2 regions of the Shewanella halifaxensis HAW-EB4 genome follow, and region 1 is predicted to be linked to the other one. Evidence: predicted binding sites of a transcription regulator. Region 1 holds the regulator's gene; the other holds the start of a gene.
What was found. Region 1 encodes ArgR, which controls arginine synthesis, uptake and breakdown. Its sites were predicted from a motif close to ANTGAATANNTATTCANT; they were not measured.

Region 1 (16,769 bases):
AACAGAACCTATGTCAGCTAATAGTCTGTGCGTTCACTTTCTGCATGATCCCGTATACCTCAAGTTTTAAGCCCTTAGTTCAATTGATTGGTTTAATTAAATGGTTTAATCCATTTGATTGATACTTTAGATGAGTTTGCTCAGATCTTAATTAGCTGCAGTGCTAAACAGTACCGAGTTATTTAATAGCTATTATCTCTTTATTGTTTTGTGCATACAGCAGGCTTTAGCTTTTAAACTGTAACCTTTGGAGAGTAATTAACAGTTTAGTCCGCCTATTTGTTGGTTTGCTCCAGCATTTTATATATTTTTTTAAATGCTATTTTCTTTTTAAACAAATGGTTAAAAATATTTATATGAAATAATCATAACTTGATTGCAATCCAAGTTCATACTGGATAAATTGAATGCAGTATCGCAATTGAGAGATCTGTATTCATAGGCTAGACGGAGCTAAGTATTACCATGTATTACCAAAATGATGATGTTCGAATTAATAAGATTAAAGAGCTGTTACCTCCAATTGCAATTTTGGAACGATTTCCGGCAACAGAGAACGCATCAGCGACCGTATTTAATGCCCGTGAAAGCATACATAATATTTTAGCGAAGAAAGATGACCGACTATTGGTGGTGATCGGCCCGTGTTCTATTCATGATCCCGCGGCAGCGATCGAGTACGGTAAACGTTTAGTTGAACTCAGAGAGCGCTACAAAGAACAGCTAGAGATCGTGATGCGAGTCTACTTTGAAAAGCCGCGCACCACTGTTGGCTGGAAAGGTCTGATCAACGATCCAGACATGGATAATAGCTTCAAGCTAAATGATGGTTTGCGTACTGCGCGAAAGCTGCTGTTAGACTTAAACAACATTGGCCTGCCTACGGCTGGTGAGTTTTTAGATATGATCACGCCGCAGTATGTGGCCGATCTCATGTGTTGGGGGGCAATTGGTGCCCGTACGACTGAGTCTCAAGTACATCGTGAATTGGCATCGGGTCTATCAAGCGCAGTTGGTTTCAAAAATGGTACAGATGGTACCATCAAGGTGGCTATTGACGCTATCGGTGCAGCCAGTGCACCACATCACTTCTTATCTGTGACTAAGTTTGGCCATTCGGCGATTGTCGAGACTAAGGGAAATCCTGACTGTCATATTATTTTACGTGGCGGTAAAGAGCCTAACTATAGTGCCGAACATGTGGCCGAAATTAATCAACAATTGGATAAGGCTGGTCTTGCGAAAAACATCATGATTGACTTTAGCCACGCAAATAGTAGTAAACAGTTCAAACGTCAGATGCTGGTTTGCGATGATGTTGCAGCACAAATGGCGAACGGTGATAGCTCCATCTTTGGCGTAATGGTAGAAAGCAACTTGATTGAAGGGCGCCAGGATCACATCGAAGGACACTCACTTTGCTACGGCCAGAGTGTGACGGACGCTTGCATCGGTTGGCAAGATACTGAAAAGCTGCTGGCAACACTTAATGATAGTGTTGTTAAGCGTAGAGTCGCTTAATTGATAAAAACAAAAAAAGGAGGCATTAGCCTCCTTTTTTGATCACTTACTTAGTGAGATAAAATTATTTTCTATCTTGTTCAAGTAAATACTCATTGGCTTTAGCTAAGCTGCCAAAAGAAGCAATTAAATTACTTTGTCCCTTTTCTTGTATTTCTGGGTTCCCTGATTGGGTCATCATCCATATCCATGTTTGGATGAGTGGTAAAGGGGGATATTTGGGCTTGGATGAATCAAGCATGTTTGCATCCTTTTGTCGTTAACTTGAAAGAGCTGTATTTAGCTCTTTTAACCTGCTCACTCTTAATTTTATAGTGCTGAGGGTATCAAAATCTTTTCTTTGGGTTAACAGAATTTGCGCTACCTCGTACAAATTTTTCGAAAAATGTGCAAACTAACCCAATTAGAAAGCGTTATCGGTACCTGCTCAGTCTAAAGTCGCACGATAACATAGCCTTTAGCGAGTGTCTGTTAACTTTTTAATTACATGGGCAAGGTTTTTTAGCATCTGAAATCGTTAACTTGTTGTCATTAAATCAGAAATGCCTTCTTTGTGAATTTTAAAATTTTTTGGAATAAAAAATGCGCCCTTCACTATATTTTGATGAACCGATAGGCAACATAAATTGGCATGTACTGCGCATGTTATGGCCCTATTTAATTGAGTTTAAGCAGAGAGTCGGTTTAGCATTATTGTGTTTAGTCATTGCGAAAGTTGCCAGCGTTGGATTGCCGTTTGTCCTTAAGGCTCTTGTCGATGGCCTCTCTGGTTCATCTGCCGAAAAACTCATCGCTGTCCCCATCTCTTTAGTGATCGCTTATGGCGGAATACGTCTATTAAATACCATCATTTCAGAGGTGAGAGATACCCTCTTTGGGCGTGTTACTGAGCGAGCCATTCGCCGTTTAGGCATGGCGGTATTTGAGCACCTACATCGTTTGGATATGGCATTTCATTTAGAGCGCAGAACAGGAGGATTATCGCGAGATATTGAGCGCGGTACCAGTGGTATGAGCTTTTTGATGCGCTTTATGGTGTTCAATATCGTGCCGACGATTTTAGAAATCGTACTGGTCGTGGGGATCCTATTTTATAACTACGGCTATGCCTTTGCTGGCGTAACGCTGCTTTCGGTTATTGTTTACGGGACATACTCTATTATCGCCACCGAGTGGCGTACCGGCTATGTACGTGATGCGGCCAAAGCCGACTCGCTATCTAACACGCGAGCGGTTGATAGTTTGCTTAATTATGAAACGGTGAAGTATTTTAATAATGAGCAATATGAAGCTAAGCAATATGATGCAGCATTGGCTCTATGGGAGCAGGCTAAACGTAAGAATCGCTTATCCCTGTTTGCGCTAAATGCGGGTCAAGCTTGTATTATCTCGGTGGCGATGACGCTGATGTTAGGTATGGCGGCGAATGATGTTGTGCAGGGTAAGATGACGATAGGTGACTTTGTACTGATCAACGCCTTTATGATGCAGTTATTTATTCCACTTAATTTCTTAGGCTTTGTGTATCGAGAGATCCGTGGTGCTTTTGCCAATATCGAGCGTATGTTTGCTTTACTGGACAAGGTTCCTATGATTAATGACTCTGCCAATGCCAAAACTCAAGCACTAACACAGGGGCGAGTGTCATTCGAACATGTGGGATTCCGTTATGACTCTAGGGCCATTTTGGATGATGTGAGTTTTACTATTGAAGCTGGGCAAAAAGTGGCAATCGTAGGCGATAGCGGCGCGGGTAAATCGACCTTAGTTAAATTGCTATTTCGTTTTTACGATGTGGTTGATGGACGTATTTGTATCGATGGTCACGACATTCGCACCGTGACTCAAGATAGCTTGAGGCAAGCCATTGCCATCGTTCCCCAAGATACGGTGTTATTTAACGATACCTTGATTGAAAATATTCGTTATGGTCGACCAACTGCTAGCATGGAGGATGTCAATAGCGCAATTCAGATGGCACATCTGAGTCAATTTATTGAAAGCTTACCTGATGGTGGGCAAACTCGAGTCGGTGAGCGCGGCTTAAAGTTATCGGGTGGTGAGAAGCAGCGTGTGGCTATCGCCAGAGCGATATTGAAAAAGTCACCCATTTTGGTATTTGATGAGGCGACCTCATCGTTAGATAGTCATTCTGAACAGGCCATTCTTACAGCATTAAAAGAGGTGGCGAAAGGTCACACGAGTTTAGTCATTGCCCATCGGCTTTCTACGGTTGTTGATGCCGATCGAATCATAGTACTGAGTAAAGGAAAAGTTGTTGAAACGGGAAGCCATAATGATTTACTCGCCGCTTGCGGTCTCTATGCCAACTTGTGGCGAGTACAGCAGGAGTCTGGTCGATAAATTAGAGATTGATTAAGAAAAGTCTGTGTCGGATTCAGCATAGGTTCAGTTTTATATGTCTATAATTGCCCATAATTTAACGGGAAGCTAATGCAGAAGGTTACAATGAAAAATATACCTATACAGGTCCACATTGAAGGGCAAGAAAGCAAAGTTAATACAGACTGGCTAGCGATTATGGCAACGCTAAAAAAACGCGGGCTGGAAAATGATGAACTTGAAGTCGTATATTTTGAATTGTGTGCCGGTATGCGCGTGACGACTCGAGGTCTCGGTTTAGCTAAAACTTCGCCTACTGAGGCGTTGCCAGGTCTATTGTATGAGCCAAAATTTTCGGCTCGAGATTATGCTGGCATGTTGAGCGCCTAAAAGTTCAGTTTACCAATTTTCCAACCGTCACAAACGAGCTTAGGTTTTGGGGAGTGGTCTGTTATCGGGGTTAAACCTGTGATCCTTCCCTCTCTAAAGCAGATATATTCCCCTTCAATTACAGTCATACGTTCACAACTATTACAGCCTGATGAAAACACTTTGGTGTTTGGCTGTATATTTAAGTTGTTCATAGTGTGTCTCCAGTAAGTCTTAGGGTCTCAATGGCTTTAGCTAATCTTATATTGAGTTAAAGCAGTACTTGATCGTGGTTGTTTGTTATGCGTGTACTTTTAGCGCTTGGCTTTTTGTCACAAGACTCTTGCAAAAACGTTTCGCATAAAACTTTGTTTATGTGATGCACTTTGCTTTTTAAGGTGCTTTTGTGAGGTCGGCATTAAATCATCTAAATACAAATAGTCCAAGTCTAATTTGCTAGATTCTCTTTACTTTTCATTTTGTCTTTGTTTGATTTTCATTTTGTTTTTACTTGGTCTTTATTTCGTCTTCGTTTCGCCTTTGTTTTATCTACATCTCATCGTTTTTTATCGTTTAGTCGGCTGACTCATTAATCTAGAGTAGCTTGGCTAAAGTGGGTTTTTATTAGGCTTACTTTACCTTGAGTAAGTAAAAGGCTGTCGAGTATTTACTTGTATGAAATATCAACAGCGTTTAGATTAATCTTTGTGAAGCCGGAATAAAAGTTTATGCTGAATTAAACGAAACGGGGGAGTGTCTTATGTGGATTGAAGGGCAGGTCATCGAGCGGCGAGATTGGAACGACAAGCTGTTCTCTCTAAAAATTAAGGTCGACATTGGAGACTTTAAAGCGGGACAGTTTATTAAGTTAAGTCAGGTCGTGAATGATAAGAGGATCGGCCGGGCATACTCACTCGTTAATCCGCCAGGGTGTGATTATATTGAGGTGTTGGCGGTGGCTGTTGAGGAGGGGCTACTATCACCTAACCTACAAGCGCTAAATATTGGCGATGTTATTGATGTTGCCACCAAAGCCTCGGGGTTTATGACACTCGATGAACTGCCTAAAGATGAGCACAGGGGAAGGCATCTGTGGTTTTTAGCCACAGGTACGGCAGTGGGGCCTTTTATCTCGATGATGAATACCTGCGAGCCTTGGAAAACCTATGAAAGGTTAGTATTAGTCTATGGGGTGCGTAAAGTTGAAGACTTGGCGTATCTTGAGCAGCTGAAGGCTTTTGAAGCGAGATACCCTGAGCAATTTAGACTGGTATTATCGGTAACTCGTGAACAGTATCACGGCGCTTTAATGAGTCGTATCCCCGACGGCATCATCTCTGGAGATCTAGAAGCGAAAGCTGGATTAAGGCTTAGCCCAAAGGATTCGCAAGTGATGATCTGTGGTAATCCTGAGATGATCATCGCATCACAACAAGTACTTAGCGCAAGGGGATTAACAAAGAATCTGCGCCGAGCACCCGGGCAGGTGACCGTTGAGAGATATTGGTGATCTAACATCTTCGGTTAATAAGACATTACGTCTAGCTAAGGTAGTGTAAGTTTAGTGTTTGCTCATGTAGATCAAGTTGTCATTTTTGAGTTAAAAATATGACGAATACTTGCTGTTTGTGTGAGTTTTGATTACTCTCGTTGCAATTGAGAATTATTATCAGTCGTTTTTCGCTGATAATTTCGATACTTGTCTAGGGAGAAGAGTAATGAAAATGGTAAAGAGTCTAGCTGTGATAGGACTGACTTGTTTTGCATCTATCGCCAATGCTGCTGATAGTCTAACGGTATATTCTTATCGACAAGCCTTTTTGATAGAACCTATCTTAGAAAACTTTACTAAAGAGACTGGTATTAAAGTCGATGTTGTCTTCTCTAAAAAAGGCATTGCTGAACGTATGATGCGTGAAGGGCGCCTATCTAAGGCTGATATCGTTTTGACCTCAGATTTTTACCGTTTGATGGAGTTGGTTGAAAAGGATCTGGTTGTGCCTGCCAGTAGTGACATTCTTAAACAAAATATCCCAGAGAAATATCGCTCGCCAGACGATGAGTGGTACGCACTTACTATGCGCGTACGTAATGTTTACTCTTCTAAAGACAGACTCGGTAAGCTTGATATTAACTATGAAGATTTAGCCGACCCTAAGTATAAGGGCAAGATCTGTACTCGTAGTGGCAAGCATCCATACAATGTTTCATTAGTGGCCTCAATGATTGCCCATCATGGTGAGCAAGAGACTAAAACTTGGCTAGAGGGATGGAAGGCGAACCTAGCCAGAAAGCCGCAGGGTAACGATAGAGCTCAAGTTAAAGCAGTGAGTGAAGGCCTATGTGACCTCGCTATCGGTAACAGTTATTACTTGGGAAAGATGTTGCAAGATCCTAAGCAAAAGGCGTGGGCAGATGCGATTGAGATTAATTTTCCTAACCAAGATAACCGCGGATCACATATCAATGTATCGGGTATGGCGTTGGCTAAGCACTCTAAGAATCAAGCCGCAGCGATAGAGTTGATGGAGTACCTATCCGGTGATAAAGCGCAGCAAGTATATGCTGAAGTTAATTTCGAATATCCTGTAAAAGCAGACGTATCCCCTTCAAAGTTAGTCGCTTCCTGGGGAACATTTAAAGCCGACGATCTACCGATTTACAAATTGGCTGAATATCATGGCGCTGCTATCAAGCTACTCGATGAAGTTAAGTTTGATCTGTAGTTCGTGGCTCTTAAGGTTGAGCTAACCTGTTCAAGCTAGAATTAAGCAATAGCCTTGAAGTTAATCCGTTAGCTCGGTCAACCACTGTTTCAGTTAACCTATCTTAGATAGGTTTTCTTGTTTTTATCAAAGTACACGGATGTATTATTTTTTAGGTAGTTAATCTTATGGTTTTAGGCTTAGCTAAAGGCTGGTCTGTAGCAGGGTACACCTTGGCACTACTGATTATTATGCCGCTTATCGCGCTTATAAGTCAGTCGCTGATGCCAGATGAAGCCGTATTTCCCCACCTTTTTGATACCGTTTTACCCACCTATATCAGCAACAGCCTATGGCTGATATTTTGGGTGGTGATAGGCTCGCTTATTATTGCTATTCCTGCAGCTTGGCTGGTGGCTAAGTGTCAGTTTCCTGGCCGAAGCGTTTTCCAATGGGCGCTATTGTTACCTCTAGCAATGCCCGCCTACGTAGTGGCCTACGTGTATACCGACCTATTTGATTATGCAGGTCCTGTGCAGCGTAGCTTACGCAGCTTTTTCGGTTGGCAGACACCTCAAGATTATTACTTCCCTGAAGTCCGTTCATTAGGTGGCGCTTCAATCATGTTGGCCTTGGTGCTGTTCCCCTATATCTACCTATTAGCCCGTACCGCTTTTATGGAGCAATCTACTAGCCTTAGCCAAGCCACAAGGGTGATGGGTTGTGGTCCCTGGAAGAGTTTCTGGCGATTAAGCTTACCTATGGCGCGTCCAGCATTAGCCGTTGGCGCGGCGTTAGTGGCCATGGAGACGGCGGCGGACTTTGCCACAGTCAGTTATTTTGCGGTGCCAACATTGACTACGGCTGTTTACGATACCTGGTTTGAATATGGCAGTTTGACTGCAGCAGCTAAGCTTTCAACCATCATGTTATTAGTGATTTTTGCCATGGTGGGTTTTGAGCGTTTCGCGAGGCGAAAACAAAAACTGTTTCAGAAGCCGTCTGCGCCGGGTGAGCTCGATGTTTATTCCTTATCGGGTATTAAGGCATTGGCTGCGACAGGCTATTGCAGTGCACTGCTCACACTCGCTTTCTTACTGCCCTTCATCATACTCGTGAAATACGCTTATGGGTATTTTGCACAAAGCTGGAATCAAGAGTTCTTTGAATATAGCTTCAATAGTTTATGGATTTCTGTGTTAGTGAGCCTTATCTGTGTTGCCATTGGTATTTTGCTGATGTTTATTCGTCGTATTAGTCCTAGACGAGCAGATGTTCTTCCTTCTCGATTAGCATCTACGGGCTATGCTCTACCCGGTACCGTATTAGCTATTGGTATCTTGGTCCCTTTTACTCACTTAGATTTTGCGATAAATGATCTGGTTGAATATTTTGGTTTTGAGGGCCCCGGGCTTATTTTAACCGGTAGCAGCTTCATTATCGTGTGTGCTTTTTGTATTCGCTTTGCTGCGATTGCTATCGGCAGCATAGAGAACAGTTATAAACGGATCTCACCGTCATTGGATATGGCGGGGATCACTATGGGCCTTAAGCCTGTTGGGCTGTTACGACGGGTGCATATACCTTTGCTGAGAAAAGGGGTTTTTGCAGGGCTATTGCTGGTATTTATTGAGTGTATGAAGGAGTTACCAGCAGCGCTGCTGTTAAGGCCAATAGGCTTTGAAAACTTAGCGACGTATGTATTTCAGTTTGTATCCGACGAGCAGTTAGAACACGGAGCGCTGGCCGCGATCGTGATTGTATTGGTCGGTCTAATTCCGCTTATTTACCTTAACCGTTCCTTGGAGCACGATAATTAATATGGCCACACTACAAGTACAGCGGGTCGTTAGCGACTACCAAGGGCAAGTCGTTTTAAAGGGCTTAGATTTAACCGTTGAGAAAGGAGAAATCGTGGCATTACTCGGCCCTAGTGGTTGTGGTAAAACCACGTTGTTACGGGCGATTGCGGGACTGCAGGCGATAAGCAGCGGCAAGATCATCATTAATAACAAGGTTGTTGCATCTGATGACAGCTTTACCCCTAGTGAGCAGCGCGGTGTTGGAATGATCTTTCAAGACTATGCTCTGTTTCCTCATCTAACCGTGGCCGAGAATATCCTTTTCGGTCTACAAACCCGTGATAAAGCAGCAAGGCAAGCACGCCTAGAAGAGATGCTAACTTTAGTTAAGCTTGAGGGGTTGGCACAGCGTTACCCCCATGAATTATCGGGTGGGCAGCAACAAAGGGTCTCAATTGCAAGAGCGCTCGCCTATGAGCCCGAAGTGCTATTACTCGATGAGCCATTTTCGAATATTGATGCCAAAGTGCGTCGTGAAATGATGCTCGAGATCCGTCAGATCCTGAAAAAACATCATGTCAGCGCGGTATTCGTAACACACAGTAAAGATGAGGCATTTGTATTTGCTGATAAGCTGGCACTATTTAATCACGGTGAAATCGTACAATGTGGTGATGCTGAAGGCTTATATTTAGCACCATCAGATAAGTACGTCGCAGATTTTCTTGGGACAGGGAATTACCTTAAGGCTGAAGTCATTAGTGACCATAGTATTGCAACTGCAATTGGCAAAATTGAAAGCGAAAGTTTACTTTCGCAACCCATCAGCACCCAAGCGGAGGTGTTGCTAAGGCCTCAACACCTATTATTGCAAGCAGATGCTAACGGAGTTGGCGAAGTGATTGAACGACGTTTTCTCGGCAATATCTGTCAATATCAAGTTAAAGTCGCTGAAAACATCTTAGATATTCATAGTCCTCAGCTGGATTTAATTGTAGGACAGCGTGTGGCGATCGCGTGTCAGAGTCATAGCTTAGTGTTGTTCTAGTTGGATATAGGCTCCATGAGCCGTTTGGCACGTCAGCTAACGCTTAACAGGCGTTAGGGGGAAGTGTTAGACCACTTTTCATCCTGCTTAAATAGCAGCTAAGAGTAAGAATTTAAAATTGATTTTAGTTATTGTGCGTTAGTTAATTTTATTAATAACTAAAGTTGTACATAATGTTGCCGAAAATTAATTAAGATAAGGGTTACTTATAATAATGGATAGTCAGGTTATGCCTCGTGAACAGCTTGGAGTATGTGCAGAAGGAAACTTGCACAGTGTCTATTTAATGTTTAATGCTAATGATAGTGTTGAGTCTGATATGCGCCCTTGTGTGGCTAATGTCGCTCAATATGTTTATGAATTAGCTGATCAATATTCTGATAGTGCATTTAATGGTTTTGTTGCTATTGGTGCTAATTATTGGGACACACTATACCCGATTGCTAGACCGGAACAGCTAAAACCTTTCCCTGCAATGAATAGAGATACTCGAGATGCACCCGCTATCGAATATGATCTATTTGTGCATGTCCGTTGTGACCGTTTTGATATTTTACATTTAGTCGCCAATGAAGTTTGTCAGATGTTTGAAGGCTTAGTTGAACTTGTTGATGAAGAGCGTGGCTTTAGGTTCTTAGACTCACGAGATCTCACGGGTTTTGTTGATGGCACTGAAAACCCGAAAGGACGCAGCAGGCAGGACGTTGCACTTATTGGCGAGGAAGATAGCCGATTTAAAGGTGGTAGTTATATTCATGTGCAAAAGTATGCACATAACTTAAGCAAGTGGAACCGCCTACCCGTTAAGAAGCAAGAAGATATTGTTGGTCGTACTAAAGCTGACAATATTGAGTATGCATCGGCTGACAAACCGCTAACGAGTCACATCAAGCGTGTGAACTTGAAAGATAGCGAAGGTAACTCGATGGAGATCTTACGACAAAGCATGCCTTACGGCTCCGCTAAAGAGCAAGGTTTGATGTTTATCTCTACTTGCCGCAACTCGGTTAATTTCGAAAAGATGCTTGAGAGTATGGTGCATGGTGATGGCGAGGGTAACCATGATCACTTGATGCATTTCACTCAGGCATTAACTGGCTCTTCATTCTTTGCGCCATCGTTAGATTTTATGATTTCGTCTAACTAATTAAGACTTTTTAGCCAATAAAAAACGCACTGTATGGTGCGTTTTTTTATTGGGTGTATGAAAGCGAATTATTCATTATCAACTTCATCTTTATCCCAGTAGTTAGTGGGACGTCTGGCATAAACTTCGTTGACTGATTTTACCAGTACCTTGTTATTTTCTGGGTACACAACGACATCATGTATGTCTCGGTTTCCGACGACAAGAAAAACAAACTCTTGCTCACTATGATTGACAAGATTATGAGAAATCCCCGTGTCAGCGTTGAAACAGATATATTCTCCCTGACTAAAGGGATGAGGCTCACCATCGATGTATAACGTCGCTTCGCCATGCATCGCGTAGATATGTTCTTCTTCTTTGGTATGGTAATGGGCAACAGCAGAGGACTTACCTGGTGCTAAGCGTTCCATGGTGACGCCGATTTTTTGTCCACCGGCAGTGTCACCAATATGCTTTTGCTCGCTGGCATATTGATCTTCATGCTGCCAAGATTCCCAGCATATATCATTGATATTTATTATTTTACTTTTATTCATCATTTACCCTCGACTAACAATACTGTCATTTGGGATTATAACGATTATTGGTCAAGAGAGAAGACGCTATTCAATATATTGTATAAAACAGAGTGTTTTATACAACGAGCGTTAAGGTAAGTGATTGAGATTAAGTGCATAGACGGAAAGGGCAAGTGATGTCGCCTATGCGGTTATTATACCAATTGGTATTAATAGAGATAAAAAATGCTGTAGCCCTGAGGGTACAGCATTTAATAAGCTAGTCACTTTAAGAGGCACTGCTTAGTCTGCGTAATTAAATAGTGACTTAACTGTCTCTAATGTGTCTTCAATATTATGAATACTAGACGGACAGATGAAAATCGTATCATCACCAGCAATCGTTCCTAAAATACCTTCAGGCTTACCGATTGAGTCGAGCAGGCGAGCGATTAATTGCGCCGCACCCGGGCTGGTTCTGACGACAATCATAGCTTGGTTATGGTCAACATCCAGCACTAGATTTTTAAGTGGACTTCCTGCTGTAGGAACACCGAGCTCCGCAGGAAGACAATAAACCATCTCTTGCTTGGCATTACGGGTTCTTACCGCGCCAAACTTACTTAGCATACGAGAAACTTTAGATTGGTTAATATTGCTAAAGCCTTCAGCTTGAAGGGCGGTAACTATTTCACTTTGAGAGCCAAATCGCTCCTCTTTTAAAATAGATTTGAACGTCTTAACTAAATCATCTGGGCTTTTAGTTGCTTGCATATATTATTATTCTTTATTCAAAAAAATCTGCACTATCATGATTATTTTCGCCATTTTTGTCAATTAGTATTCGTTTTTGTGAATAAAAATTCATTGATAATCTTAATTTAACTTGATGGATTAACTTAAGTTGGAATGAATGCTCTAATTAACGTTATGCTGATTTACCTTGAAAACGACTCTGTAACCATGATGCTCTCTCGATTTGTTTATCTGCTTCTTTATATTAGCGTTCTAGATTATATTGAGCACGACTAAGGGATAATTGAATTTTTTTTGTGAATCCAGTACTGTTGCCACATTGGAAAGATGGATCTGAATCACAAAAATCCAAGAATTGATGGAGATGATTATGAAAGTTGCTGTACTTGGTGCTGCTGGTGGTATTGGCCAGGCGCTCGCCCTACTGTTAAAAACTCAATTACCTGCGGGTTCAAAATTGTCGCTTTATGATATCGCTCCAGTTATACCTGGTGTTGCGGTTGACTTAAGCCACATCCCAACGGCGGTTGAAGTTAAAGGTTTCGCTGGTGAAGACCCTACGGCAGCACTAGAAGGTGCTGATGTTGTGCTTATCTCTGCCGGTGTTGCACGTAAGCCTGGGATGGATCGTTCCGATCTGTTTAACATCAACGCAGGTATCGTGCGTAACTTGGTTGAAAAGTGCGCTGCGACTTGCCCTAAGGCATTAATAGGTATTATTACCAACCCGGTAAACACAACGGTTGCGATTGCAGCTGAAGTGCTTAAAAAGGCGGGTGTTTATGATAAAAATCGCCTGTTTGGTGTGACGACACTCGATGTTATCCGTTCAGAAACCTTCGTTGCTGAAGCAAAAGACCTAAATGTTGCTGACGTTAAAGTTCCTGTCATCGGCGGTCATAGTGGTGTGACGATTCTACCTCTACTTTCACAGGTTGAAGGCGTAAGCTTTACTGATGCAGAAATTGCAGCACTGACGACTCGTATCCAGAATGCGGGGACTGAGGTGGTTGAGGCTAAAGCCGGTGGTGGTAGTGCAACATTATCTATGGGTCAAGCTGCATGTCGCTTTGGTCTATCACTTGTTCGTGGTCTTCAGGGTGAAGCAAATGTTGTTGAGTGTGCCTATGTTGATGGTGGCAGTGAGCATACTGAGTTCTTCGCACAACCTGTTGTACTCGGCAAGAACGGCATTGAACAGGTACTTGCTTATGGCGAGGTAAGTGCATTTGAAGCTAATGCTCGTGACGCTATGCTAGACACTCTAAAGGCTGATATTCAGCTAGGTATCGAATTCGTTAAGTAATCGATGCAAGGGCCTTTGTGGGTCAAAATAAAAAAGGAGCCTTAGGCTCCTTTTTTATTTTCAACATTTATCTCGTCACTGCTCTTAGCTTACAGGTGGCAATAGCTGATTAGTTACTACGTTGAGTGGCTAGTTTTGCTAAAGAGATTAATGCGGTCTTATAATCAGACTCAGGAATGATAGCCAGTGCTGCAATGGCCTTTTCTGACTCTTCGATAGCGCGCTGCTCGGTGTACTTGAGTGCACCACAGTTATTAAGTGCGGCGAGGATAACTTCGATATGCTCAGTACCGTCACCTTTCTCGATAGCCTCACGGATAAGCGCCTTTTCAGTGTCGTTACCGTTTGCCATCGCAAAAATTAGCGGCAGCGTTGGCTTACCTTCAGCTAAGTCGTCACCGATGTTCTTACCTAGCTCTTCTGTATCGGCAGTGTAATCGAGAAGGTCATCAGTTAACTGGAATGCGGTACCTAAATACTTACCGTATTCAGCCAGTGCGGTTTGCACTTCAATAGGGCTGTCAGCTAACAAGCCTGCAAGACGAGTCGCTGCCTCGAATAGCTTGGCAGTCTTACAGTAGATCACGCGCATATAGCTGTCTTCTGTGGTGTCTGGGTCATTACAATTCATTAATTGTAAAACTTCACCTTCAGCAAGTACGTTGGTTGCATCTGCAAGAATTTCTAATACATCTAGACACTTGAGCTCAGTCATCATCTGGAATGAGCGGGTATATAGGAAGTCACCGACCAATACACTTGCACTATTGCCGAACAGGGCATTAGCGGTTTTTCTGCCGCGGCGCAACATAGACTCATCAACCACATCATCATGTAAAAGTGATGCGGTGTGAATGAATTCGATAATTGCTGCTAATTTAAGGTGAGAATCACCTTTATAGTCAATGGCGCGTGCTGCTAGAATAGATAGCAGAGGTCGCAAGCGTTTACCGCCACCGTTAATAATGTAGAACCCAAGTTGATTAATTAGGGCAACATCTGACTCTAGTTGTTTATAGATCAATTGATTGACAGCTTGCATATCGCTATCGGTCAATTGACGAATGGCGTTTAAATCCATAAGTAGGCTCTAGTTCTTGTTGGCTGCGGAGTAACATTGCAGCTCATTTAAGGCTTAAATGTTATAATGAATGGATTCTACCTAAATTTGCGGTACAAGACAGTAGTTGTAGATGAATGTGAGAGTTATTTGGGTCTTTTTTTATTCTAAGTTAATTAAGGCTTGTCAGCAGCCTGTTCTTAGCGTAAACTCCGCGACCATTGTCATTAAAGCTTTTATAGCACCCCTGCATCAAACAAATATGTTTTGAGCGGCGTGTTAGAAATATCGGAGTAAAATAGCTATGTACGCTGTTTTTCAAAGTGGCGGCAAGCAACATCGCGTTGAAGCCGGCCATACAGTTCGTTTAGAGAAATTAGAAGTCGCTACAGGCGAAACTATCGAATTCGACCAAGTTCTTTTGGTTGCTGATGGTGAGACTGTACACGTAGGTGCACCTTTAGTTGAAGGTGGCAAGGTTGTTGCTGAAGTTATCAGCCACGGCCGTGCAGACAAGGTAACTATTGTTAAGTTCCGTCGTCGTAAGCACCACGATAAGAAGATGGGCCATCGTCAATGGTTCACCGAAGTTAAAATTACAGCTATCAACGCTTAATTAGGAGAATAACTCATGGCACATAAAAAAGCTGGCGGTTCTACTCGTAACGGCCGCGATTCAGAAAGTAAACGTCTTGGTGTAAAGCGCTTCGGCGGTGAATCAGTTCTAGCTGGTAACATCATCGTTCGTCAACGTGGTACTAAATTCCACGCTGGTGTTAATGTTGGTATCGGTCGTGACCACACTTTATTCGCACTTACCGATGGTAAAGTGAAGTTTGAAGTTAAAGGTCCTCAGAACCGTAAGTTCATCAGCATCGAAGATTAATTTTTAGCTTAGCTAATAATTAATATTAAGCCCCGCCATTGGTGGGGCTTTGTTTTTTCAAAATTAAGTAAATTGTGTTTTGGCGACTAGAATCGTTAAGAGTATAATTCTTTCATTCTGTGGTGCCAGGAGTTGGTATGAAGTTTGTCGATGAAGCTATTATCCGTGTAGAAGCCGGAAATGGTGGCAGTGGTTGCGTTAGCTTTAGACGTGAAAAATATGTTCCTGATGGTGGGCCTGACGGTGGTGATGGTGGCGACGGCGGTAGTGTATATCTACAAGCCGATGAAAACCTCAACACACTGATCACTTTTCAGTTTGAACGCTTCCATATTGCCGAGCGTGGTAAGAATGGTCGTGGACGTGACTGTACTGGTCACGGCGGTGAAGATTTGATCCTTAAAGTGCCTGTAGGTACTCGCGCTATCGATAACGATACTGAAGAGTCACTTGGTGACTTAACCACTCACGGGCAAAAACTGCTTGTGGCTAAAGGTGGTTTCCATGGTCTAGGTAATACTCGTTTCAAGAGTAGTACTAACCGTGCGCCAAGACAGAAGACTTTAGGCACCGACGGTGAAGTACGTAGCCTTAAGCTAGAGCTGCTATTGTTAGCGGACGTGGGCTTGTTAGGTATGCCTAACGCAGGTAAGTCGACTTTTATTCGTTCAGTATCTAAGGCTAAGCCTAAAGTGGCTGACTATCCGTTTACAACTTTGGTTCCTAACTTAGGCGTTGTTAACCCTAGACCAGGCCAAAGCTTTGTGATCGCCGATATTCCAGGTCTTATCGAAGGTGCGGCTGATGGCGCAGGTCTTGGTGTTCAATTCTTGAAGCACTTAGAGCGCTGTCGTGTATTGCTGCATATTCTAGATGTTGAGCCTATTGATGGTAGCGATCCAGTTGAATCTGCTCGTGCAATCGTTGGTGAGCTTGAGAAGCACTCTCCGAAGCTTGCTGGCAAGCCTCGCTGGTTAGTGATCAACAAAGCTGATTTGATGTTGGAAGAAGAGCTGCAAGAGCGAATCGACCATATCGTTAAAGAGCTAGAGTGGGATGGCGATGTCTACACGATTTCTGCTTATAACCGCGAAGGTACAGCTGAGTTAGCCGTTAAACTATTAGACTTTATTGCTTCACTTCCACCTGAAGAAGAAGTGGATGCCGATGCTGAAGTCGAGTTTAAGTGGGATAACTATCATCAGAGCGCTAATGAATCAGTCAATGAAGATTTTGACGATGATTTCGATGACGATTTTGATGAAGATGATTATGATGTAGAGATTATCTACCAAAGATAAGTATTCGCATAAAAGGAAGTTGAGA
Region 2 (16,769 bases), 1.9 Mb from region 1:
AGATATGCCGCTGCAGGTGCCGGTTTTGGCTATTCCAACACTTAATGGCTTGAGCTTGCCGAGCATTGCGCCTGTGATAGCAGGCATAAAGGATGTGGACAAAGCCCCCGAACTTCTGCGTTTTATTCAGCCTAAGATGCCAGTGGCGGGGCGCAAGTTTAAGGGAGGCGGTAGAGTGCTTTTACGGCTTATCGTTGAGGCGGATGGCGTCGTGAGTCAGGCACAGGTGCTAGAGGCTAAGCCCAAGCAAGTGTTTGACCAATCAGCAGTAGAGGCGGCGCGCAGATGGCGCTTCAAACCTGCAGTTTTGTCTGGTGAAGCGGTGAGGGTCTTTGTTGATGTACCAATTAACTTTAAGGTTAGTTAACGATGAATAACTTAAAATTATCGATGCTGTTGATACTGTTTATCTCACCTTTTATCTCTTCTCTTAGCCATGGGCGAGAATTAAATGCTAGCCCTGGACGAGATTTAAATCGATATGAGTCTGGCCTACTCAATAAAGCGAGTCCACTACTCGAGGACAATGATTTTAATGCAGCGTTAAAGCTGATATTACCACTGCTTGAGCAACCTGCTCCACACCAAATCGTATTTCAATATGTGTGTAGAACTCTCGCCGATAGCGGAGCTGAAGCCAAGGCGCTAAATTGTTGGGAGCGAGGCTACGAGCTTTACCCGCAGCAGAGCAATATCGCGGTCAATTTAGCCCATGGACAGTTACAGGCTGAGCAATATGAGGCCGCTATCGCTACTTTAGCACCGTTGAAATTGTCGACTCTAGATGAGCCTATTTTGGCGCAGGTTCGCTATATGCAAGGCTACGCTCATTATCAGTTAACCCAATATCAAGCGGCGGTAGAACTCTTGCTCTCTTCAGACGTGAAGCTCCATTGGTGGCCAATCATTAGTTACAGTCAGCTGGCGTTGGAGCGGTGGCAAGGCGCTAAAAGTAGTGCGCTGCAGTGGCTTGCTTTTGAGCCTGATAACCGCACCGCTTGGCAAGTATTAACCCGCAGTGAGCTTGGGTTAGATAATAAGCTTGAGGCTGCACTGGCAAGCGATATTGCCGCTCACTTAAGTGGTGCTAGAGGAGGTCGCAGGCTGCAAGATAGCATCGGGTTGTTTGGCCAGATCAAAGCTTATAATCTCGCGGCGAACTGTACCTCACAAAATAATACTGATGATGTTGCTCACCAAGGCTCTGATATAAAGGACTTTGACTCACAAGCTTTTGCTTGTGCCCAATATGCTTGGTTATCGGGACGATATGATGAGGCTTTAGCTTTTCTACAGGGTTTTAATATCGACCACTTAATTACAGATAAGGATTTAGTTGATGACTTCTATCTGTTACAAGGCCAGTTATTTGCCGCGTTAAAACAGGGCGATAACGCTCGAAAAGCATGGGGGCGGGTGGGGTTGCAAGCCCTGCCGTTAGGCACTGCGGCCGAGATAAAACATGCTCGTCAGCGACGTAACCAGCAGCAGGGACAAGCTTTACTGTTAATTGGTCAAAGTTACTGGCTAGAGCAGCAGTGGCCGGAGGCACAAGCGAGTTATCGAAAGCTGGCACAAACTCCGGGGTTTGAAACGCTAGCGACGGCTTTTGGCCAACGTTTAGATACATTCGTACAGCTAGAGGACAAACTCTGATGATCCAAGGTGATGGCTGTGGTAGCATCAGCGCCCAAATCACCCACATTGATATAGGTTCTTGGATCTTTTATGATCTTAATGATCGACAATTACGACTCATTTACTTTTAATCTGGTGCAGTATTTTCAGCAGCTTGGGCAAGAGATTGTGGTTAAGCGCAACGACGAAATCAGTCTCCAAGATATTGAGGCTTTAGCACCGAGTCACTTAGTGATCTCACCTGGCCCTTGTACGCCAAACGAGGCGGGTCTGTCGTTATCAATTATTGAACACTTTGTTGGCCAACTGCCAATCCTTGGGGTTTGTTTAGGGCATCAGGCGATTGCACAGGTATTTGGTGCGAATGTTATTCGTGCTAAGCGAGTTATGCATGGTAAAACCAGTGCCATAGCGCATACCGACAGTGGTTTATTTCGTGGTTTGAATAACCCGCTAACCGTCACCCGTTATCACTCTTTGCTGGTCGATAGTGTACCCGAGGGCTTTGCTTTAGATGCTTGGTTTGACGATCCTGTTTATGGGCGAGAGATCATGGCGATGAGTATGCCTGCTAAGAAGATCTATGGTGTGCAGTTTCATCCGGAGTCTATTCTGACCGAACAAGGCCATGAGCTGTTAGCAAACTTTATCCAAATCACCTAAATCGGCATTATTCGGGTATATCTGGGAAGAACCTAGTATGACGTGCAGTTTCATACTTAAGCCGAGCATCTATCCTGACCGAGCAAGGCCATGAGCTGTTAGCAAACTTTATCCAAATCACCTAAATCGGTATTATTCGAGTATATCTGGGAAGAACCTAGTATGACATGCAGTTTCATACTTAAGCCGAGCATCTATCCTGACCGAACAAGGCCATGAGCTGTTAGCAAACTTTATCAAGATCAGCTAAACGCTACCATCTGTTACAAAATTTACTGCTTTTTCAGATAATCACGTTGCCAAAGTGTGGTATAAAAGTCCGCAAAAATACCAATAATAAAGGGATGGATAATGAAAAGCGTCATTCGTCATGTCGGCTTTAGTGCACTATCACTGGCAGTATTAGCGGGTTGCGGTGCAACCAGCGTTTCTCCTGACCAAGCTCAAGCAGCTAATCAAAGTGCCAACCATATAGCGAGCCAAACAGCTCAAGTCGCCTTATCGGCGCCTCCTCAAGTAGACCAAGCATTAACGTTAAATCAGATCATGGCTAATCCTGACTGGATGGGGCTATTTGCTAAAGGGGCCTATTGGAGCGATGACGGTCAGTCAATCTACTTCGCTAGACAAGCTCATGGCGCACCGACTAAAACCTATTATCAGCAAAATATCGATGGTACAGCAGCAAGTGAGCTGGCATTAAATCAGCTGCACAGCGCCGATCAACGCCGTGGTGTGTTAAATAATGACAAGAGCCGTAAAGCTTATATCTACCAAGGCAACTTATTCGTAAAAGATCTTAACAGCGCTAAGGTGATGCAGCTGACTCGCCAGAACACCGCGATTGACGGTGTGCGCTTTCTAAACAATGGTGATATCGCCTACTGGCTGGGCGATAATATTTTCAAAATTCATCAAGACTCAGGTTTGGTAGAAGAGATCGCCAATATCAAGATGGCGGCGGAGCCGAAAGGGGTTCAAGCACCATCGAGTTATATCGCCAAGCAGCAACATCGGCTAATCCAGTATGTTGCCATGCAGCAAGATAATGCCAAGGCGAAACAAGATTATAAGACTGAACTTGCTAAAGTCGATCCGACGATATCGGCCAAGATCTGGTATCTAGGCGATAAAGAGGTCGTGACCAACCTAAGCCTGTCTCCAGATGGCCGCTACGTGCTCGTTGCGCTAAAAGATAAAGATTATAGCTGGCGAGCAGAGCACGACATTATGCCCAATTACCTTGGTAAAGATGGTTATGTCGATGCCGTTCCTGCTCGTGCCCGTGTCGCAGAAGATAAGGATCCGGGTGAGCGTCTAGTGCTGCTTGATCTCAATACCCATTCAAAGAAAGACATTACTATCGAAGGCTTAACAGGCTTTGATGAAGATGTACTCGCCGCAGTTAAGGCTGAGAACGCTAAAGCAAAAGGTGACAGTTACAAGAGTGAGAAAGCGCCACGTAACTTACAGTTGATGCAAGACTGGGGCTGGTCACAGAGTGCGATTCAGTGGACAGATTCAGGTGACAAGGTCGCTGTGATGTTAGAAGCGGTCGATAATAAAGATCGCTGGATAGCCACAGTAAACCTAGATAAGGGCAGTTTAACCACCCAGCACCGTTTGCATGATGATGCTTGGGTTAACTACAACTTTAACCAGTATGGTTGGCTACCTAATAGCGATAGCTTGTACTACCTCTCTGAAGAGACTGGCTTTTCACACATCTATCTAAAAGAGCAAGGCGAGAAAGCTAAGGCTCTGACTCAAGGTCAGTTTGTGGTCAGTGATATCACATTGGGGCCTAAGGCTGAGTTTATTTACTACAAGGCCAACAAGACCCACCCAGGGATCGACAACGTTTACCGCGTAGAAATAGCCACAGGTAAAGATGAGCAACTCACCGAGTGGCAAGGTCAGCTTGATTACACCCTTAGCCCAGATGGAACTGCGCTGCTATTAGATGCATCGACTCGTATCCAACCTGCAGAACTATTTGTGCAGCCAATTGGTGGTGAACTTAAGCAATTAACTGACTACACCAGTGATGCATTTAAAAACTACGCATGGCAAGCGCCTGAGGTGGTAGCTGTGCCTTCAAACCACGGTGCAGGTGAAGTTTACGCTCGAGTATATCTGCCGCAAGGTTATAGTAAAGACAACGCAGACAAGTATCCTGCGGTGATCTTTAACCATGGTGCAGGTTACTTGCAAAATGCGCATTACGGCTTTTCCGGTTACTTTAGAGAGTTCATGTTCCATAACTTACTTGCTCAACAAGGCTATGTGGTGATGGATATGGATTTCCGTGGCTCAAAAGGATATGGCCGCGATTGGCGCACAGCCGTGTATCGTCAAATGGGCACTCCTGAAGTTGAAGATCTCAAAGATGGTGTTAATTGGATGGCGACTAACGTCAACGTTGATGCGGGTAAGGTCGGCACTTATGGTGGATCTTACGGCGGTTTCTTAACCTTTATGGCGCTGTTTAATGAGCCTGAGCTATTCCAAGCTGGTGCTGCGCTACGTCCTGTAACGGATTGGGCACATTACAATGCGCCATACACATCAAATATTTTAAATACGCCTGATGTTGATCCAATCGCCTATGAGCGTAGCTCGCCGATTGAGCATGCACAGGGATTACAAAAGCCATTGCTGATTATGAGCGGCGTATTAGATGACAACGTGTTCTTCCAAGACAGCGTGCGATTAGTGCAGCGTTTGATCGAGCTTGAGAAGCCGATGTTTGAAACGGCTATCTATCCGGTTGAGCCCCATGGTTTTCGTCAGCCATCGAGTTGGTTGGATGAGTATCGCCGCATTCACAAGTTATTTGAACAAGAGTTGAAGTAGTTAGCTTTTAAGTGATTGTGATATTAATTCCAATCACATATTTAGTGCGATTGGTATAACTAAAGGACTCCCCGGTCTATACATTCTGGGGAGTCCTTTTTGTTTGTTTTAAGAACAGTTTTAGCAAAGTTATCGATAAGTGGTTAAACTGGTCACATATTAATACTGGGAGATGGATATAACAGTGGCAATTTCGGTCGCAGGCGGCGTTAAGCCTGCACAAATCATAGAGATAGAGCATCGACTACTAAAGCAATTAATAGTCGGTCGCGGCAAGTCTATTAGCATGGACGATGAGCTTAATGCCGAATTGGAAGATGATGCTAATAAACTTGAGGTTGAACGCGAGGCTATTCGTGCAAGGATAGCTAAACAGAACCAAGACAAGGCCGTTTTTGAGGCTGTTTCTAAGCAATTGCTAAGCAGTGTTAATACCACTATTGAGCATCAACTCTCATCTCCTGAGCAGGTGCTGAAGCATTCAAAGCTCGATGAGAAACAGATCACCTTGCTAGAGTTATTATATTCAGAACGTGTCGACTTAATGCAGATTAAGCCATTAATTATTGCGTTACCTTGGCTTGAGCGTGATCTGGTGAATATAGTTAATAGCCCGGCATTTAGGCATCGAAGACCCAGTTCATCAGATGTACAAGTAACCGATGTTAAGTTGGTACTTAACTATATCGGGGTTGAGAACCTACAAGCATTAATTCCCTATTTTTGTCTTAGGAACTTGATGCCAACGGGACAACCACAGATGTTGTGGTTAACAAGAAAACTGTGGCGTTACAGTGTTGTCGCCGCGATAGCCGCTCAAACTTTAGCCGCCTTACACGAGAAAGCGCCAGCATTTATTTATAGTTGCAGTTTGATGAGTCAACTGGGAACTACCTGCGTGATTAACCAATGTGCAAAGACATTTGATGACATGTGGGGGACTTGGCTCAGAGAAGCGAGCGCAAGCCGCGATAAAGAGCTTTATGATGCGGTGATGGCAACAGAGTTTCCTGCGAATGATGTTTACCAACAAGTTTTGGCTCATAGTCGCACTCTTAATTGGCAACTCTTGAGCCTGCTTAAATTTGATGAAATCCGTTTAACCAAAACCTTTAAGCGTATTGATACCAGCCTAATATACGCTGAACTGGATGAAGATTCGGCGTTAATAGAGCGCGCTAATTGCTATGCTATGGTCTATTTATTAAAAGAAGCTGGCAACATTACCCCCGCAGAATCTCGGTTAATGTTTGATTATTATCAGCTCTCGGAGCAGGAGCAGATCCGTTTGAGTGCGCAACATTTCCGTAAGCTGACACTGTTTTAACTATGCTCATTTCGCAAACTGCTGATTGATGATATCGAGCGAATAGATTCGTTTTGGCTAGCTTTTGGACGAGTGAGGTCGTTAAACCATCCGATTGGGTAATAAACTTGTTTAAATTGATAGTTGTTATTCCCGTTTTGGATGAATTCTCAGCTAAGTTGTAATACCTATAGCTTGGATTTTTGAGTGATTTTTGTGTGCTTTATGCAATATTGAGCAGAATAAGAATGACAAAGTTGGAGTTTCAATAAGGCGGATACAATCCGTCTAGCCTTGCAAGGCCTATTGTTAATCAATTTAAACGGGCATTTAGTTGGCAATAATTCATATAAACGTTAACTAAACTAGCCTTTAAAACCTATTTAGTTATTCATTAACTTTGAATAACTAGTGCTTTTTGGCGCTAGACAACTTTTTTATGACTATTTATGCTTAAGGCCCCGCTATATCCGCTTTGTTAATTCTAAAACTCAAATCTTTATGCAGAGTTTACGCATTTAGGTTACCTGAATGTTGTTAAAAACTGGCATTCTGATCACATTTTAGCTAATAATGTCTTCCTAGTTAGACAAACAATCGCCATGTCACCTACAAAAAATAAAGACATTGAGCGGAATACGACCGGCTAAAAGGTCGATAATGACAAAGGATGAGAAGGAATGAGCGTAAATATGAATCTTACACGTGCCCAATTTGACGAAGTAATGGTGCCTAACTATGCGCCTTCAGCGGTTATTCCAGTCCGTGGCGAAGGTAGCCGAGTTTGGGATCAAGAAGGTAAAGAGTACATCGACTTTGCTGGTGGTATTGCGGTTAACTGTTTAGGTCATTGTCATCCTGCTTTGGTTGGCGCGCTAAAGACACAAGGCGAGAAGCTTTGGCATCTTTCTAACGTGATGACTAACGAGCCAGCTCTTGAACTTGCGACCAAGCTTGTTGAAGCGACATTTGCCGAACGCGTTTATTTTGCTAACTCAGGTGCTGAAGCGAATGAAGCAGCGCTTAAGCTAGTACGTCGTTATGCCATGGATAAGTTTGGTGCTGAAAAAGATCAAATTATCGCATTCGATAAAGCCTTCCACGGCCGTACTTTCTTCACCGTAAGTGTTGGTGGTCAAGCGGCATACTCAGATGGATTTGGTCCTAAGCCGCAGAGCATCACACATGTGCCATTTAACGATATTGAAGCATTAGAAGCCGTATTTTCTGATAAGACTTGTGCGGTAATGATGGAGCCACTGCAAGGTGAAGGTGGCATTATTGATGCGGATCCTGAATTTTTAAAAGCGGTTCGTGCGCTTTGTGATAAGCATAATGCACTGTTAGTTTTTGATGAAGTTCAAACTGGTGTGGGTCGTCTCGGTGAACTCTATGCGTATATGCGTGGCGATGTCGTTCCTGATGTACTGACAACGGCAAAAGCACTCGGTGGTGGTTTCCCTATTGCTGCGATGCTAACGACAAAAGAGATCGCCGCTCACCTTAAGATCGGTACCCATGGTTCTACCTATGGCGGTAACCCGCTAGCTTGTGCTGTGGGTAATGCGGTAATGGATGTGGTGAATACGCCAGAAGTATTGAACGGCGTTAAGCACCGTGAACAACTGTTTCGCGATGGTCTAAATAAGATCAACGACAAGTATGATGTATTCTCTGAAATTCGTGGCCAAGGTCTATTGATTGGTGCAGTCGTCAACAGCAAGTATCAAGGACGCGCAAAAGAGTTCTTGGTTGCAGGCATTAACGAAGGCGTAATGAGCCTTGTTGCTGGTGCAAATGTTGTTCGCTTTACGCCTTCTCTAGTGATCCCTGAAACCGATATTGCTGAAGGTCTAGCGCGCTTTGAGCGTGCAGTCGCTAAAGTTGTCGAAGCCTAAAAGGCATACGGAGTGTTATCACTGATAGCGCTCCTTTTTTGTCTTTAGGATAACTTGACCGTTTATTGAGCAGTGCTTGTCATATATTGGTAAGGCTGACGAACACGGCAAGTGATAGCGAGGAGACTCCTAGATGTTAGTTATACGTCCAATCCGATCGACTGACTTTAAAGCGCTATACCAAATTGCGGAAGAGTCAGGGCATGGATTCACATCTCTACCGGTAAATGAAGATCTATTGAGGAGCAAAATTGCTCGAGTAGAAGAGTCGTTTACTAAGCAGATCGATAAACCTTTCGATGAAGGTTATTTGATGGTGCTAGAAGATACCGAAACCGGCGAGGTTGTCGGTACTTGTGGTATAGAGGCTGCGGTAGGCATGGTTGATGCCTTTTACCACTATCGACTGGGTACTGAGGTTTACCACTCTGAGCAGATCGGTGTGCGTAATGAGGTCGAGACCTTAACCCTTTGCCACGATTACACTGGCGCTGCAGAGCTTTGCACGCTTTTCTTACGCGGCCACTACCGTAAAAATAATAATGGTCGCATGCTTTCAAGAAGTCGTTTTTTGTTTCTTGCTCAACATGCAGAGCGGTTTGGCGAAACCGTCATTGCAGAGATGCGTGGTGAAAGCGATGCCGATGGTAACTCCCCTTTCTATGGGTGGTTGCAAGAACACTTCTTAGGTATCGATTTTGTGCAGGCCGATTATCTTTCAGGCCTTAGCCAAAAAGCGTTCATGGCAGAGATGATGCCTAAGAATGCGGTCTATGTATGCCTATTGCCAAAAGAAGCGCAAAAAGTGATTGGTGAAGTTCATGCTAATACCCGCCCAGCGCTTAATTTGTTGCAAGCGGAGGGCTTTAGATGCCGTGGTTATGTTGATATTTTTGATGGTGGACCTACGGTTGAATGCCATCTACATGATATTCGCTCTGTGCGTGAAAGCCGTTTACTGACTATCACCATAGGTGCAACACCAAGTGACGCCGAAAGCTATATCGTTTCAAATACTCAATTAGCGGATTACCGCGCTACCACTGCCAACTTAGCCGTAGTCGACGACTGTGATGACGTGATCTTAGATGCACAAACCGCGGCAGCCCTTATGGTTGCAGATGGTGAGCAGATCCGCGTATTGCCAATGTAGGAATAGAAAATGACACAATTTATTGAAGGTAAGTGGGTTGCAGGTTTAGGTCACGAAGTGACATCAATTAACCCAGCCAACCAAGAAGTGATTTGGAATAGTAAAACAGCCACTCCAGAGCAAGTATCTCAAGCAGTTGATGCCGCGCGTAATGCACAATTTGACTGGTTTATGCTGGGCTTTGAAGGGCGTCTAGCCATTGTTGAAGCTTACCGCGATCAACTGGAAGCCAACAAAGCCGAAATGGCTGAGGTGATTGCCCAAGAAACGGGTAAGCCGCAGTGGGAAACGGCGACAGAGGCGGGCGCGATGATAGGCAAGATAGGCCTTTCTGTTGCGGCTTATCATAAACGTACTGGCACAAGTGAAAGCGAGACTCCAGCGGGCCGTGCAGTATTACGCCATAAGCCACATGGTGTTGTTGCTGTGTTTGGCCCCTATAACTTCCCTGGTCACTTACCAAATGGTCACATAGTACCAGCGCTGCTTGCGGGTAATACCGTGGTGTTTAAGCCATCAGAGCTCACGCCAAAAGTTGCAGAGCTGATGCTTAAACTATGGGAAAAAGCGGGTCTGCCAGCTGGCGTGATTAATCTAGTTCAAGGTGAAGTTGAAACGGGTAAGGCGCTTGCGGCTCACCCACAAATTGACGGTCTGTTCTTTACTGGTAGCTCGCGTACGGGTCATATCTTGCATCAGCAGTATGCCGGCGATCCAGGTAAGATTTTGGCATTAGAGATGGGCGGTAATAACCCACTTATCATCAAAGATGTCGCCGATACTAAAGCCGCCGTTCATGACATTATTCAGTCTGCGTATATTTCAGCAGGCCAACGTTGTACCTGTGCACGTCGCCTCTATGTCGAAAAAGGTGCGACAGGTGATGCGCTACTTGAGCAACTTGTTGCAGCAATAAAGCAGATTAAAGTCGGTCCTTGGAACGCACAGCCACAACCATTTATGGGGTCAATGATCTCTGAAACGGCTGCAAAGGGCATGGTAGAAGCGCAGCGTAACTTGCTGAACTTAGGTGCTAACTCACTGGTTGAGTTGACTCACATTGAAGCCGGTACAGGCTTAGTTTCTCCAGGTCTTATCGATGTGACAGGCGTCATCGAGCTACCAGACGAAGAGTACTTTGGCCCACTATTACAAGTGGTGCGTTATAGCGATTTTGATGAAGCTATTAAGCTTGCTAACACGACTCGCTATGGTCTTTCAGCTGGCATTTTGGCTGATAGCCGTGAAGATTATGACTACTTCCTTGCACGTATTCGTGCGGGTATCGTCAACTGGAATAAGCAGATCACTGGCGCGTCAGGTGCGGCACCATTTGGTGGTGTTGGCGCATCGGGTAACCATAGAGCAAGTGCGTTTTACGCCGCTGACTATTGTGCCTACCCTGTCGCTTCTGTTGAGGCCGACGCGGTCAGCCTACCAGCGACATTGAGTCCAGGTTTGAGCCTTTAAACTCAAGCAAAAAATTAAAAGGGAAGCGCTCGGGGCGCTTCCCTTTTGTTTATAAGCAAGTTGTATCCCTAAAATGTGTAACGCCGCGTGACTTAAACAAACTAAATAAATAGCTAAGTACGTAGGTGTAAAAGGAGTTGTAATGCACACGAATGTAAACGCACTATTTGAAGCACTTTGGCAAGACTATATAGAAATGACTCCCTCGGCGGCTAAAGTTCATCAACTATTGTCTAAAAATGGTGCGATCATCAACGATCATATTGCGCTGCGAACTTTTAATATTGCCAAGGTTAATCTTGAGGTGTTGGCTGCGCACTTTGAGTCTATCGGCTATGTCGCCAGTGGTGACTATAAATTTGAGGCTAAGAAGCTTAACGCTAAGCATTTTGAACATCCGGACAGCACACAGCCGAAGGTGTTTATCTCTGAGTTGTTAGTTGACGAGTTTAGCGAAGAGCTACAAGCGACGGTTAATGGCTTGATTGAGCAAATCGATCACGCAGCAACCACGGCTGATAACTTCTTGTACTCAGGCCGTCACTGGCAGCTTGATACTAAGACCTATGAGGCGCTATTAGCTGAGAGTGAATACGCAGCTTGGGTGGCAGCTTTTGGTTATCGAGCCAACCACTTCACAGTATCGATTAATCACCTACCTGATTATGAAACTATATTTGAAGTTAACGATGCCTTAAAAGCGGCAGGCTTTGTATTGAATGCTGCGGGCGGTGAAGTAAAAGGCAGTGCCGATGTATTACTTGAGCAATCATCGACCATGGCAGATAGGATCCCAGTTAGCTTCTCAGACGCAGTAGTTAACATTCCTAGCTGTTTTTATGAATTTGCTCTGCGCTATCCTCAAGCAGACGGAAAGCTTTATACAGGCTTTGTGGCGACTTCTGCGGACAAGATCTTTGAGAGTACTAATGTTAATGCCTAGTATTAATGCCTAATGCCTAATGCCTAATGCCTAATGTCAGTGCTTAGTGTGAATCGTTAGTACAAAGCGCTAGCAATGAACGCCTTGTATCTTGTAATAAAAAACCGGACTAAAATCCGGTTTTTTATTGTCTTAAAGCCCTTTAGCCTTAACTTAACCTTTAGAAGAGTAACGTAACTTTCAGCCCCGATAGGCTCTGGCTATGTTCAAACTTGAGCTCAACTTTGTACTGCTCAGCAATATCCTTAACAATTGACAAGCCTAAACCGTGGCCCATCGTCGCCTCATCGAGACGTTTACCTCTGTGGGTCAGTTGTGCGAGCTCTTCTGTTTGTACCCCAGGACCATCATCTTCAATGGTCAATTTGAGCTGCTGATCTTGGTGACTAATACAGACCCTGATCTCTGAGCTTGCCCATTTATAAGCGTTATCGAGTAGATTACCTAATAGCTCCATACCGTCTTCACGGTGCATCGGCAATCGAGTAATCGCGCTGGGAATATCAAAGCGGCAGTGGATAGACTTAGTGCGGTGAACCTTATTAAGGGTTTGGGCTAGATCTTCGATATCTTTTGGCAGCTGCATCTGCGCTGCTGGTAGCATGTCGCCAGTGATCCGTGCCGCTGCCAGTTTTCGCTCAATCATCTTATGGACTAAATCGAGCTGCTTTTGCATGGCTTCAGCTGAGTCTGGTTCTTTTAAAAATAGGGCCTCAACCTGCTGCTGCATAACTGCCAGTGGTGTTTTAAGGCCGTGACTCAGGTTACCTAAGTTATTGCGACTACGCTCTATCTGCTTACTGGAATAAGTAAGCAGTTCATTATAGTTTTTGGCTAATGGTTGTAGCTCAAGTGGAATAGAGTTGAGGTCGAATGAGGAAATTTCACCTTCACGTAATTTTGCCAAGGTGTCTTTCATTTGATTTACGGGTTTAAATGATTGACGTAGGACCAAGAAAATACCAGTGATCATCGCTAATAGCATCGCCAGATTCACGATAAGTTTGGTGCCGTAAACTTCGGAGAAAACTTTACGGCCAATACTCAAGTCTTGTGCAACAGTCAGGGTGGCGTTGAGTCCCGATGTTTCTGATTTCAGACCAATAGACAGTAATTGGATATCGTGATTTTGCGGCCCTTTCGTCTGCCAGGCTCGTGTTTCACCTTTCTCAAGATCGACGACTTCGAGTCGTTGATCCCACAACGAACGGGATCTTAGTTCTTGTTCGGGTAGATCCAATTGATAGTAACGGCCGGAATAGACCGGGCGGTAAAAGCTAGAAAGTTGGGTTTCATCGATGCTAAATGAGCCATCTTCGAGATGTGTCGCGAGCAGGACTTGCTGTAAGTCTTCCTGTAATCTGGCGATAATAGAGTCGTGAAAAGCTTGGCGTAGCATGGACTCAAAAAAGATAATGCCGACGGCAGTCGCTATCACCACTAAGCCTGTTAACCACAGGCTTAGTTTAGTGCGGATTGATATCATTGAGCGAGGCCGTGAAAGATATATCCTTGACCGCGACGAGTTTCAATAGCCGTTTTACCGAGTTTTTTACGTAGGTGGGTCACATATACTTCAACCACATTACTCTCTTTTTCATCATCAAACTGATAAAGCTTGTCGGTAAGCTGCGCTTTCGATAAGAGTTTTTTAGGCGACATAAGGAAGATTTTTAATAACCTAAACTCCATTGCGGTAAGTTCATATGTCTGCTCGCCGACAGTCACAGATTGCTGGCCTTCATCGAGTGCAACGCCTGCATAGGTTAACTGTTTATTCGGTGTGTTGGCCTTACCGTGGGCACGTTGAATGAGTGCCTGAATACGTACCAGTAACTCCTGAGTATGGAAGGGTTTACCAAGGTAATCATCCGCACCTGAGTTGAAGCCTTCGACTTTCTCGTGCCATTGGCTACGGGCCGTTAGCATAATGACTGGGGTATGAATACCTTGCTCTCGCCACGTTTCTAGTAGCTCCAAACCGTTGCCGTCGGGTAAACCAATATCGAGAATGACGCAGTCGTAGTTGGTTTCTTTGATTAGGTAATCAGCTTCACTGACTTTATCTGTTGTATCAGTAACATAACCAGCTTGCTTAAGTTGCTTAATAAGCTCTTCTACTAACAAGGTGTTGTCTTCAACAAGAAGTAATTTCATAGGGTGCTCTCAATGGTGCCGTGTAAAGTGGCAGGCGATTTACAGAGTTAATTCATGTTAACCCAAAAGTATCACCTCGGTGCAATAAGATTTGATTTTTAAGCCATTATTACAGCTTTTCTGTGTTACAGCTTGCTGGAAGTTGGGCTGGTTTAGCGAGTTGGCCTGTGCTCGCATCGAGCACTAGATCTACTAGCTGTCCTTTTAAGGTTCGAATCTGAACCTCATAACGCCACTTGCCTTGATGTTGATATAAGTGAGCATCAATAAGCTTGCCATTACACATGGCTTGAATACTGTTGAGAGTGACATCAAGAGAGAGGATTTGACCGCTGTTAACTAAGGTTTGTGCTTCGTAGTGCTGAACTTCAATTTTTTGATTAGCGACCGCTGCAGGCTGGTGTAGCATCGCTGCCAAAAGGCATAGATATAATGCTAGTTTCACACTGAACTCCTAATAAAAAAAATGGCCTGAGATAATCTCAGGCCACTTTATAGAAGCTGTCTTAAACCGAGCTTAATACTGGCTTAGCGCGTTCCGTAAACCACGATAGTTTTACCGTGAGCTTGAATAAGGCTTTGCTCTTCAAGCATTTTTAAGATTCGACCCACAGTCTCACGAGAACAACCAACGATTTGGCCAATCTCTTGACGAGTGATCTTAATTTGCATGCCATCAGGATGCGTCATCGCATCTGGCTGCTTAGCAAGGTGAAGCAATGTCTGTGCAATTCTTCCAGCAACATCAAGGAAAGCAAGATCACCTACTTTTTGACTTGTGCTATGCAGACGGTAAGCCATCTGAGATGAAAGCTTCATCAGAATTTCAGGGTTAACTTGGATTAATTGCTTGAACTTCTTATAAGAGATCTCAGCAATTTCACAAGCTTGCTTAGCGCGAACCCATGCAGTACGTTCAGCTTGTTCTTCAAACAAGCCAAGCTCACCGATGAAGTCACCCTGGTTTAGGTAAGAAAGAATCATCTCTTTACCTTCTTCGTCTTTAATCAAGACAGCTACAGAGCCTTTCACTATGTAGTAAAGCGTATCAGAATCTTCACCAGCGTGGATCAAAGTACTTTTGGCTGGATATTTATGAATGTGACAGTGTGATAAAAACCATTCCAAAGTTGGATCTGGTTTTGGCTTTCCAATCAGAGCCATGCCTATGTTCCTCGGCTGATTTACATTAAAAGTAAGAATATGCTAATTAAGTATCTTACGTCAATTAAGTGATTAAAACCTTGATAGAAGTCTTACTTTAGATCGACTTAACCAAAGCTGAATAACCATTTAGATATAGGGTATTTTGATACATTAGTGATATATGTCAACTGAATCCGCTACTAAGCCTGATTGTTGAGTTAACAATTAGGCTTGTATCACATCTTGTTACAATCATTTTTATCTCGAATGAATGCTGGGCTGGATTTCTGCGTGTATTTATTGCCTCAAATTGCGAAATATTATCGATGTAAAACAATTCTCATTAGCAACCCGGAGTTATTTGCACTCGACTTTTTGACCAACTTCTGGCTAACTTGAGACAGAATAATATAAAAAGACGGTAGCTATTTTCTTGTTCACAGTCATTTTTAATGCGTTGTAGGAGCCCTTCATGAGATGTAGACCTTGGATTTTAAATACTGTGGTGGTCTTTTTTTTAGCTTTAAGCAATGGGGCTAGCGCGTTCTCTATTCCGCAACCTCAAGGCGCCGAAGAGGCAAGCCGTTTAGCACACATACAACTAAAAGCGACCCAGGGGGATGAAGATGCACAATATCTTTTGGGTTTAATGTACTTATCTGGTCGTTTTGTCGCACAAGATAGAGACTTGGGAATGCAGTGGCTCACCGATGCTGCCGAGCTTGGACATGTAAAAGCACAGCAGACTATCGCTGATTTAGCATTTGAAGGTAGCTTGATTAAGCGCGACATATCGACGGCAGAGCTGTGGTATAGCAAATTGAGTCAGCAGGGAAATAAGTGGGCTAATTTTAGACTGGGTTTTATTTATGCTGCTGGTGGCCAAGGGGTTGAGCGTAACTGTGGTAAGGCAGTCGATCAGTTTAATGCGGTAGGGGATATGGCTTCCCTAGGTAATGTTGCTTGGATTTTGGCGACCTGTCCAGAAGCGCAATATCGTAATGGCAATAAGGCGCTAGAGTTATCACTTGCATTGCTGGAGTCAAATGAGCAAGACCCGACAAACTTAGATAACCTTGCTGCCGCATATGCCGAAATAGGTGATTTTAACGCCGCTATCTCGACTCAGCAAAAAGCCATTAAAGCGTTAGATTTAAGTGCAGATCAAAGTAAAACGGCTGAGTTTAAGCAACGTTTAAAAACCTATCAAAACTATGAACCTTATCGTGAAGTATTACCGTTAATTGGTAATTAACTATGACTGGTAGTTGATAGCACTCATGAATAGAAAGCTCCTAAATAGGAGCTTTTTTTGTAGCTAATAAATCTAAACATCCTCAATCTAGCCCGCATATAACGCTTTCTTTAGCTTAAAAATTTTGGAAGAGGTCAGCTAGCAATCCCAAGGAAACAAACAGATCAAGCGTGAAGGTGGAATTTACTTTGGAGTTTTAAGGTTAGAAAGGTCAGTCAGAAATCCCAAGGAAACAAACAGATCAAGCATGAAGATGGAATTTACTTTGGAAATTTGCTTTGAAG

Region 2: a site for ArgR is predicted at 6,902-6,919, ahead of SHAL_RS18655 (aspartate aminotransferase family protein). Genes of this name have one in related genera too.

Annotation. Positions count from the first base shown of each region.
Region 1 is NC_010334.1:1,111,152-1,127,920, forward strand. Features, by position in the region: gene aroG (3-deoxy-7-phosphoheptulonate synthase AroG) at 466-1,521, shown strand; gene SHAL_RS23200 (hypothetical protein) at 1,586-1,762, opposite strand; gene SHAL_RS04560 (ABCB family ABC transporter ATP-binding protein/permease) at 2,104-3,885, shown strand; gene SHAL_RS04565 (hypothetical protein) at 3,991-4,254, shown strand; gene SHAL_RS22505 (hypothetical protein) at 4,251-4,448, opposite strand; gene SHAL_RS04570 (ferredoxin--NADP reductase) at 4,994-5,743, shown strand; gene SHAL_RS04575 (Fe(3+) ABC transporter substrate-binding protein) at 5,952-6,959, shown strand; gene SHAL_RS04580 (ABC transporter permease) at 7,127-8,758, shown strand; gene SHAL_RS04585 (ABC transporter ATP-binding protein) at 8,760-9,788, shown strand; gene SHAL_RS04590 (Dyp-type peroxidase) at 10,003-10,935, shown strand; gene SHAL_RS04595 (cupin domain-containing protein) at 11,004-11,477, opposite strand; gene argR (transcriptional regulator ArgR) at 11,739-12,209, opposite strand; gene mdh (malate dehydrogenase) at 12,562-13,497, shown strand; gene ispB (octaprenyl diphosphate synthase) at 13,607-14,578, opposite strand; gene rplU (50S ribosomal protein L21) at 14,862-15,173, shown strand; gene rpmA (50S ribosomal protein L27) at 15,189-15,443, shown strand; gene cgtA (Obg family GTPase CgtA) at 15,581-16,744, shown strand.
Region 2 is NC_010334.1:4,395,989-4,412,757, reverse strand. Features, by position in the region: gene SHAL_RS18680 (energy transducer TonB) at 1-367, shown strand, start outside; gene SHAL_RS18675 (tetratricopeptide repeat protein) at 370-1,656, shown strand; gene SHAL_RS18670 (anthranilate synthase component II) at 1,729-2,301, shown strand; gene SHAL_RS18665 (S9 family peptidase) at 2,653-5,157, shown strand; gene SHAL_RS18660 (HDOD domain-containing protein) at 5,342-6,484, shown strand; gene SHAL_RS18655 (aspartate aminotransferase family protein) at 7,144-8,361, shown strand; gene astA (arginine N-succinyltransferase) at 8,495-9,514, shown strand; gene astD (succinylglutamate-semialdehyde dehydrogenase) at 9,524-10,984, shown strand; gene SHAL_RS18640 (DUF1338 domain-containing protein) at 11,127-11,927, shown strand; gene SHAL_RS18635 (ATP-binding protein) at 12,088-13,413, opposite strand; gene SHAL_RS18630 (response regulator transcription factor) at 13,410-14,084, opposite strand; gene SHAL_RS18625 (PepSY domain-containing protein) at 14,194-14,529, opposite strand; gene crp (cAMP-activated global transcriptional regulator CRP) at 14,613-15,248, opposite strand; gene SHAL_RS18615 (tetratricopeptide repeat protein) at 15,703-16,485, shown strand.